DNA from 2 places in the Cupriavidus sp. SHE genome. Region 2 is predicted to be linked to the other one. Evidence: predicted binding sites of a transcription regulator. Region 2 holds the regulator's gene; the other holds the start of a gene.
The links. The regulator HrcA, encoded in region 2, represses chaperone genes, less so after heat shock. The targets are predictions, from matches to a motif close to TTAGCACTCNNNNNNNNNGAGTGCTAA.

Region 1 (3,419 bases), on a different contig from region 2:
AGCATCAGCGAAGCCACCGAAGCGGCGTTCTGCAGCGCGGTGCGGGTCACCTTGGTCGGATCCAGGACGCCCATTTCCACCAGGTCGCCGTACTCGCCCGAAGCCGCGTTGTAACCGTAGTTACCCTTGCCTTCGATGACCTTGGCCACCACGACCGAAGCTTCTTCACCAGCGTTCAGCACGATCTGGCGCAGCGGCTCTTCCATGGCGCGCAGCACGATCTTGATACCGGCGTTCTGGTCGGGGTTCTCGCCGTGCAGGCCAGCGATTGCAGCACGAGCACGCAGCAGGGCCACACCACCGCCCGGGACGATGCCTTCTTCCACGGCAGCACGGGTAGCGTGCAGTGCATCTTCCACGCGTGCCTTCTTTTCCTTCATTTCGACTTCGGTGGCAGCGCCAACCTTAATCACGGCAACACCGCCGGCCAGCTTGGCCACGCGCTCTTGCAGCTTCTCACGGTCGTAGTCCGAGGTTGCTTCTTCGATCTGGGCGCGGATTTGCTTCACGCGGCCTTCGATCGCCGATGCGTCGCCGGCGCCGTCGATGATGATGGTGTTTTCCTTGCCGATCTCGATGCGCTTGGCCTGGCCCAGGTCCTGCAGCGAGGCCTTTTCCAGCGTCAGACCGATTTCCTCGGCGATCACGGTACCGCCGGTCAGGATGGCGATGTCTTCCAGCATGGCCTTGCGGCGGTCGCCGAAGCCCGGAGCCTTCACGGCGGCGGTCTTCAGGATGCCACGGATGTTGTTCACCACCAGCGTGGCCAGGGCTTCGCCTTCCACGTCTTCAGCGATGATCAGCAGCGGGCGGCCAGCCTTGGCCACTTGCTCCAGCACCGGCAGCAGGTCACGAATGTTCGAGACCTTCTTGTCGAACAGCAGAACGAACGGGCTGTCCAGCTGAACAACCTGCTTTTCCGGGTTGTTGATGAAGTACGGCGACAGGTAGCCACGGTCGAACTGCATACCTTCCACGACTTCCAGCTCGTCGGCCAGCGACTTGCCGTCTTCGACGGTGATCACGCCTTCCTTGCCAACCTTGTCCATGGCTTCGGCAATGCGCTCGCCGATCGAGGCGTCGCTGTTGGCCGAGATCGCGCCAACCTGGGCGATTTCCTTGCTGGTGGTCGTCGGCTTGCTCAGCTTCTTCAGCTCTTCGACGGCGGCGCCAACGGCCTTGTCGATGCCGCGCTTCAGGTCCATCGGGTTCATGCCGGCGGCAACGAACTTCATGCCTTCGCGCACGATCGACTGGGCCAGAACGGTTGCGGTGGTGGTACCGTCACCGGCGTTGTCGCTGGTCTTGGAAGCCACTTCCTTGACCATCTGCGCGCCCATGTTCTGCAGCTTGTCCTTCAGTTCGATTTCCTTGGCCACGGACACGCCGTCCTTGGTCACGGTCGGGCCGCCGAAGCTGCGCTCCAGCACCACGTTGCGGCCCTTCGGGCCCAGGGTCACCTTCACTGCGTTGGCGAGGATGTTCACGCCTTCGACCATCTTGGCACGGGCGGCGTCGCCGAACACTACGTCTTTTGCTGCCATGTTCTAAATCTCCGAATCTGGATGGATGCGTCCCGCTGGATTGTCAGGGGGACGATCGGGAATTGGGTGGCTTGTGGGCGTCGATTACTTGTTGACGACAGCCATGATGTCTTCTTCGCGCATGACCAGCAGTTCCTGGCCATCCACCTTCACGCCCTGGCCGGCGTACTTGCCGAACAGCACGCGGTCACCCACCTTGACGTCGAGGGCGATGTTGTTGCCCTTGTCATCCTTCTTGCCAGGGCCAATCGCCAGCACTTCGCCTTGATCGGGCTTCTCGGCAGCATTGTCGGGAATCACGATGCCGGATGCGGTCTTGGTTTCATTGTCCAGACGCTTCACGATCACGCGGTCGTGCAGAGGACGCAGGTTCATACGGACTCCTAGATACAAAAGTGAGTGTTAAATCACAAAATGGTCGTCTGATAGCGACGACCATCGGGTTTCGGGTAGCGCGGGGGCGACTGTTAGCACTCTCCCCCAGCGAGTGCTAATTATAGGGACGGGGTATTTCGTTTTCAAGACGCGGGCTGAATGGGGGTTTTCCCGTACAGATCACAAGAATGCGCCGAGGAAAACAGTCCCAGTCGGTGAATACGCCCCATAGATCACACAAAAATCCGGTCCTCCCACCCCGAATTCCCTAGTTCTTGGGATTCCCTGTAGTTGTTGCAATTTGTAACTTCTGGGCTTTGCCGCCCTCTGGGGCATTCGCAGCCACCGGGGAGGCCGCACCTTGAACCATATCTATCGACTTGTCTGGAATCGCACGCTGTGCGCATTGAAGGTGGCGCCGGAAACGGCCGGAAGCCAGGGCTCGGGAGGCACGGGCACCGCAACCATCGCCCCAACGGCTTCCCGGCGGCGTACCGGCTGGAGCGTCGGCTTGCCGGCACTGTCAGCGCTTTCCGCGGGCCTGCTCCCCGCCATTGCGATGGCTGCCACACCGATTGCCGGAACGCTGCCAACTGGCCCGGTCTGGATCAGCGGGAGCGGGACTGTCAACTCGACAGGGACCACCACCACGACAGTCAATCAATATTCGTCATCGGGCACGATCAACTGGTCCTCGTTCGATGTTGCTGCGTACAGTGCGGTCAATTTCACGACGGGTTCCAACGCCGTCACCCTCAACAACATTTCTGGCACTACAGCCAGCCAGATCTACGGATCCGTGTCGGCAGCCGGGCAGACGATCCTTGCCAATGCAAACGGCCTGGTTTTCGGTGGCACGACATCAACCGGCGGACTTCTCGCCACCTCGCTCGGTGTTTCCACCCCTGGCACGACGGGCGGCAGCTACAGCCTGGATGCAGCGGCCATGCGCAGCACCGTAGCATTTGCTGGCGGTGCAACATTCAATGGCAACTCGGCGGCACTCGTCGGCGCCGGCGTATCGAACAATGGCTTGCTGATGGCCAATGGCGGGCGAATCAGCCTGGTGGCCGCGGACCACGCAACGATGACGTTCGACGGCAGTGGCCTAATGAATGTTGCCATTTCCGGCGCACTGAGCACCACGCAGGGCAGCACCGCAGTCGTCAATACCGGAACCCTCCTGGCAACCGGAGGCACGATCGTCATGGCGGCAGCAGCCCAGCCGGGGTTGTACGGCACGCTCGTCAACAACAGCGGCGTCATCAAGGCCAATGGTGGAAGCGTCAGCCTGAGCGGAACAGGGGGCGCCGTCGTCAACACCGGCGGCATCGACGTCTCGCAGGGTGGCCAGTCCCAAGCTGGGCAGGTTCAGATCACGTCGGACGCCGCCGTGAGCCTGGGGGGCAACATCGACGCGTCGGGCACGACGTCGGGCGGCTCGATCGCCATCTCGGGTGGTAGTGTCCAGCTCGGTGGCACGCTGACCGCCGGGACAGG
Region 2 (3,419 bases):
CGCAGCAGCACGGTGCCGCCATCGTCGTCTTCCATGTCGCTCGACAGTTCGCGCTCGGCCAGCCACGCATCCAGCGCTGGGTGGGTGTGGAAGGTGGCACTGATGCTGGCACGTGCCGCGCCTTCGCGGACCACGCCTGCGTCGGCCCGTTCACCCAACACCAGGGCGAGCGCGTCGATGAGGATCGACTTGCCCGCGCCGGTTTCACCCGTGAAGACGGTAAAGCCGGCGGAGAAGTCGAGGTCGAGCGTGTCGACGATGACGAAGTCGCGGATCGAGAGGCTGCGCAGCATCGTGGGCGGTGAGCGGTGGCGGGTAAGGGCGGTAAGGGTGGTAAGGGCGGGTAACGAGGATCAGGACGGAACGTTAAGGCGTCTGCGGATCAGAGCCGGTTGTCTTCAGTCGGATACTCGTGCCAGTGCAGCTTCTTGCGCAGCGTGGCGTAGTAGTTATACCCCACCGGGTGCAGCAGGTTGATGGTCTTGGCCGAACGGCGTACCACGATGCGGTCGCCGGGCAGCAGCGAGGCCAGCGCCTGCATGTCGAAGTTGACGCTGACATCGCGCGCGCTGGCCACTTCGATCGTGACTTCGGCGTCGTACGGCAGCACGATGGGCCGGTTCGACAGCGCGTGCGGCGCGATCGGCACCAGCACCAGGCCGGACAGCGTTGGGTGCAGGATCGGGCCCCCCGCGGCCAGCGCGTAGGCGGTGGAGCCGGTGGGCGTGGAGACGATCAGGCCGTCCGAGCGCTGGTTGTACATGAAATAGCCGTCGACCGAGACCGCCAGTTCGACCATGCCGGAGATCCCCGAGCGGTTCACCACCACATCGTTGAACGCCAGCGCGGAGAAAATCACCGAGTCGTCGCGGATCACGCGCGACTCCAGCAGCATCCGGGTTTCGGCCTCGTACCGGCCAGACAGCATCTCGGGCAGTGCCGTGGAGATGGCATCGAGCGGGATGTCGGTCATAAAGCCCAGCCGGCCGTGGTTGACGCCGATCACTGGCACATCGTGCCCGGCTAGCTGGCGGGCCAGCCCGAGCAGCGTCCCGTCGCCGCCCAGCACCACCGCCACATCAGCTTCGCGGCCGATCTCGTCGGGGGTCAGCACCGGGTAACCTGTCAGCCCGGTAGCCATTGCGGTTTCGCGTTCGAACACCACATCCTGTCCGTTGCGGGAGATGCAAGATGCGAGCTCTTCCAGCGGACCTTCGATGCCAGCGGTCGAATGTCGGCCCACCAGGGCTACAGTCTTGAACGGGGGGCGCGCGGCGCCGGTCTTGTGGGGGGCAGACATGCCGGGATTAGACCATACCGGCATGATCGTTGTCAGCACTGGGCCGCCACCGCTCCAGGTGACGCCTGAACCGCCAAAGTTTGATTAAAATCGGGGCATCATGGACGAACGTTCAAAAAAGCTTCTCAAGACCCTGATCGAGCGATACATCGTCGAGGGGCAGCCCGTGGGCTCGCGCACCTTGTCGAAGTTCTCGGGGCTTGATCTCTCGCCGGCCACCATCCGCAACGTGATGTCGGACCTCGAGGAGATGGGTTTTATCGCCAGCCCACATACCTCGGCCGGCCGAATCCCCACGCCGCGCGGGTACCGGCTGTTTGTCGACACGATGCTGACGGCGCGCCCGCTGGAGCGCGCGCCGGAGTTCAGTGCCGAGTTGGCGGAGCTGACCGGCCAGATCCAGGGGCAACTGGGTGGCCAGCAGTTCGGGCCGCAGCGCATGATCACGGCGGCAGCGCATACGCTTTCGAATCTTTCTCATTTCGCTGGCGTGGTGATGACGCCACGGCGCGCGCAGTCATTCCGTCAGGTGGAATTCATGCGGTTGTCTGACAAGCGCATCCTGCTGATCATCGTCAGCCCGGAAGGGGATGTGCAGAACCGCATCATCCAGACTGACCTGGCGTACACGCCGGGCCAGCTTATCGAGGCGGCGAATTTCTTCAACTCTCACTATGCGGGCATGAGTTTCGACGCCGTGCGCGACCACCTGCGCGTGGAGTTGCAGGACCTGCGCCGCGACATGTCCGCGCTGATGCAGGCGGCGGTCGAGGCGGGCAGCAGCGCGATGGCCGAGGACAACGAGCAGGTGTTCATCTCTGGCGAGCGCAAGCTGCTGGAAGTGGAAGACCTGTCGTCGAGCATGGACAAGCTGCGTCGCCTGTTCGACGTGTTCGAGCACAAGACAAGCCTGCTGCAGCTGCTCGATGTGTCGAGTCACGCGCAAGGCGTGCAGATCTTCATCGGCGGCGAAAGCCAGCTTGTGCCGATCGAGGACATGGCCGTGATCACCGCGCCATACGGGGTGGATGGCCAGATCGTTGGCACCCTGGGCGTGATCGGCCCCACGCGGATGGCCTACGAACGGGTGATCCCGATCGTCGATATCACCGCGCGGCTCCTGTCCAGCGCGCTCAGCCAGAGCTGAGCCACGAACTATTGACACGGTGGACGTGTCTGTCCTGGGTCGGCCGCCTGCAACGGCTTGCGGCCGGCCCCTGATTCGCCAGCGCCCCCGGCAGTCCCAACGGAAACCCTATGACGTTTTCGCCTGAACCGGCACACCAGCACGGCCAGCCGCCGCGCACCGCGATCCTGCTGATCAACCTCGGCACCCCGGACGCGCCCACGCCTAAGGCGGTGGGGCGCTACCTGAAGGCGTTCCTGTCCGACCCGCGCGTGGTAGAGATCCCGCGCCTGGCCTGGCTGCCGATCCTGCACGGCCTGATCCTGCCGTTCCGCTCGCGGGCGTCGGCCATGAAGTACGAGTCGATCTGGCTGCGCGAGGCGCATATGACAGGGTCGCCGCTACTTGTGTATACAGAGCGCCAGGCGCATGCGCTGCAACTGTTGATGCAGCAGCAGGGTCACGACGTAACGGTGGCCTGTGCGATGCGCTATGGCAATCCGTCGATCGAATCGGTCATGGAAGCGCTGCGCCGGCAGGGTACCGAGCAGATCCTGTTGCTGCCGCTGTATCCGCAGTTCTCCGGCACGACCACGGCCACCGCCTTCGACGAGGCATTTCGTGTCCTGTCGACATGGCGCAACCAGCCCGAGTTACGGCTGGTCAAGCATTTCCACGATCACCCGGCGTATATCTCTGCGCTGCACAAGCAGGTGGGCGGCTATTGGGCCCAGCATGGCAAGCCGGACTTCGCGCGCGGTGACAAGCTGATCCTGTCGTTCCACGGCCTTCCGCGCCGGTTGCTGGACCTGGGTGATCCCTATCACTGCGAGTGTCTGAAGACCGGTCGTCTGCTCGGCGAGGCGCTGGGTTTGCAGCCTGGCCAGTATCAGGTGACGTTTCAGTCTCGTTTTGGCAAGGCGGAGTGGTTGCAGCCCTACACAGCGCCAACGCTGGCCGAACTGGGCAAGGTCGGGACGCAGCGCGTGGACG

Region 1: groES (co-chaperone GroES) is a predicted target of HrcA. The motif match lies at 2,012-2,038, and genes of this name have one in related genera.

What each region holds. Positions count from the first base shown of each region.
Region 1 covers NZ_JWMB01000018.1:12,821-16,239, forward strand. The annotation lists gene groL (chaperonin GroEL) at 1-1,544, opposite strand, end outside; gene groES (co-chaperone GroES) at 1,629-1,919, opposite strand; gene RN01_RS32945 (autotransporter outer membrane beta-barrel domain-containing protein) at 2,281-3,419, shown strand, end outside.
Region 2 covers NZ_JWMB01000021.1:196,769-200,187, reverse strand. The annotation lists gene recN (DNA repair protein RecN) at 1-293, opposite strand, end outside; gene RN01_RS11960 (NAD kinase) at 383-1,300, opposite strand; gene hrcA (heat-inducible transcriptional repressor HrcA) at 1,401-2,447, shown strand; gene hemH (ferrochelatase) at 2,558-3,419, shown strand, end outside.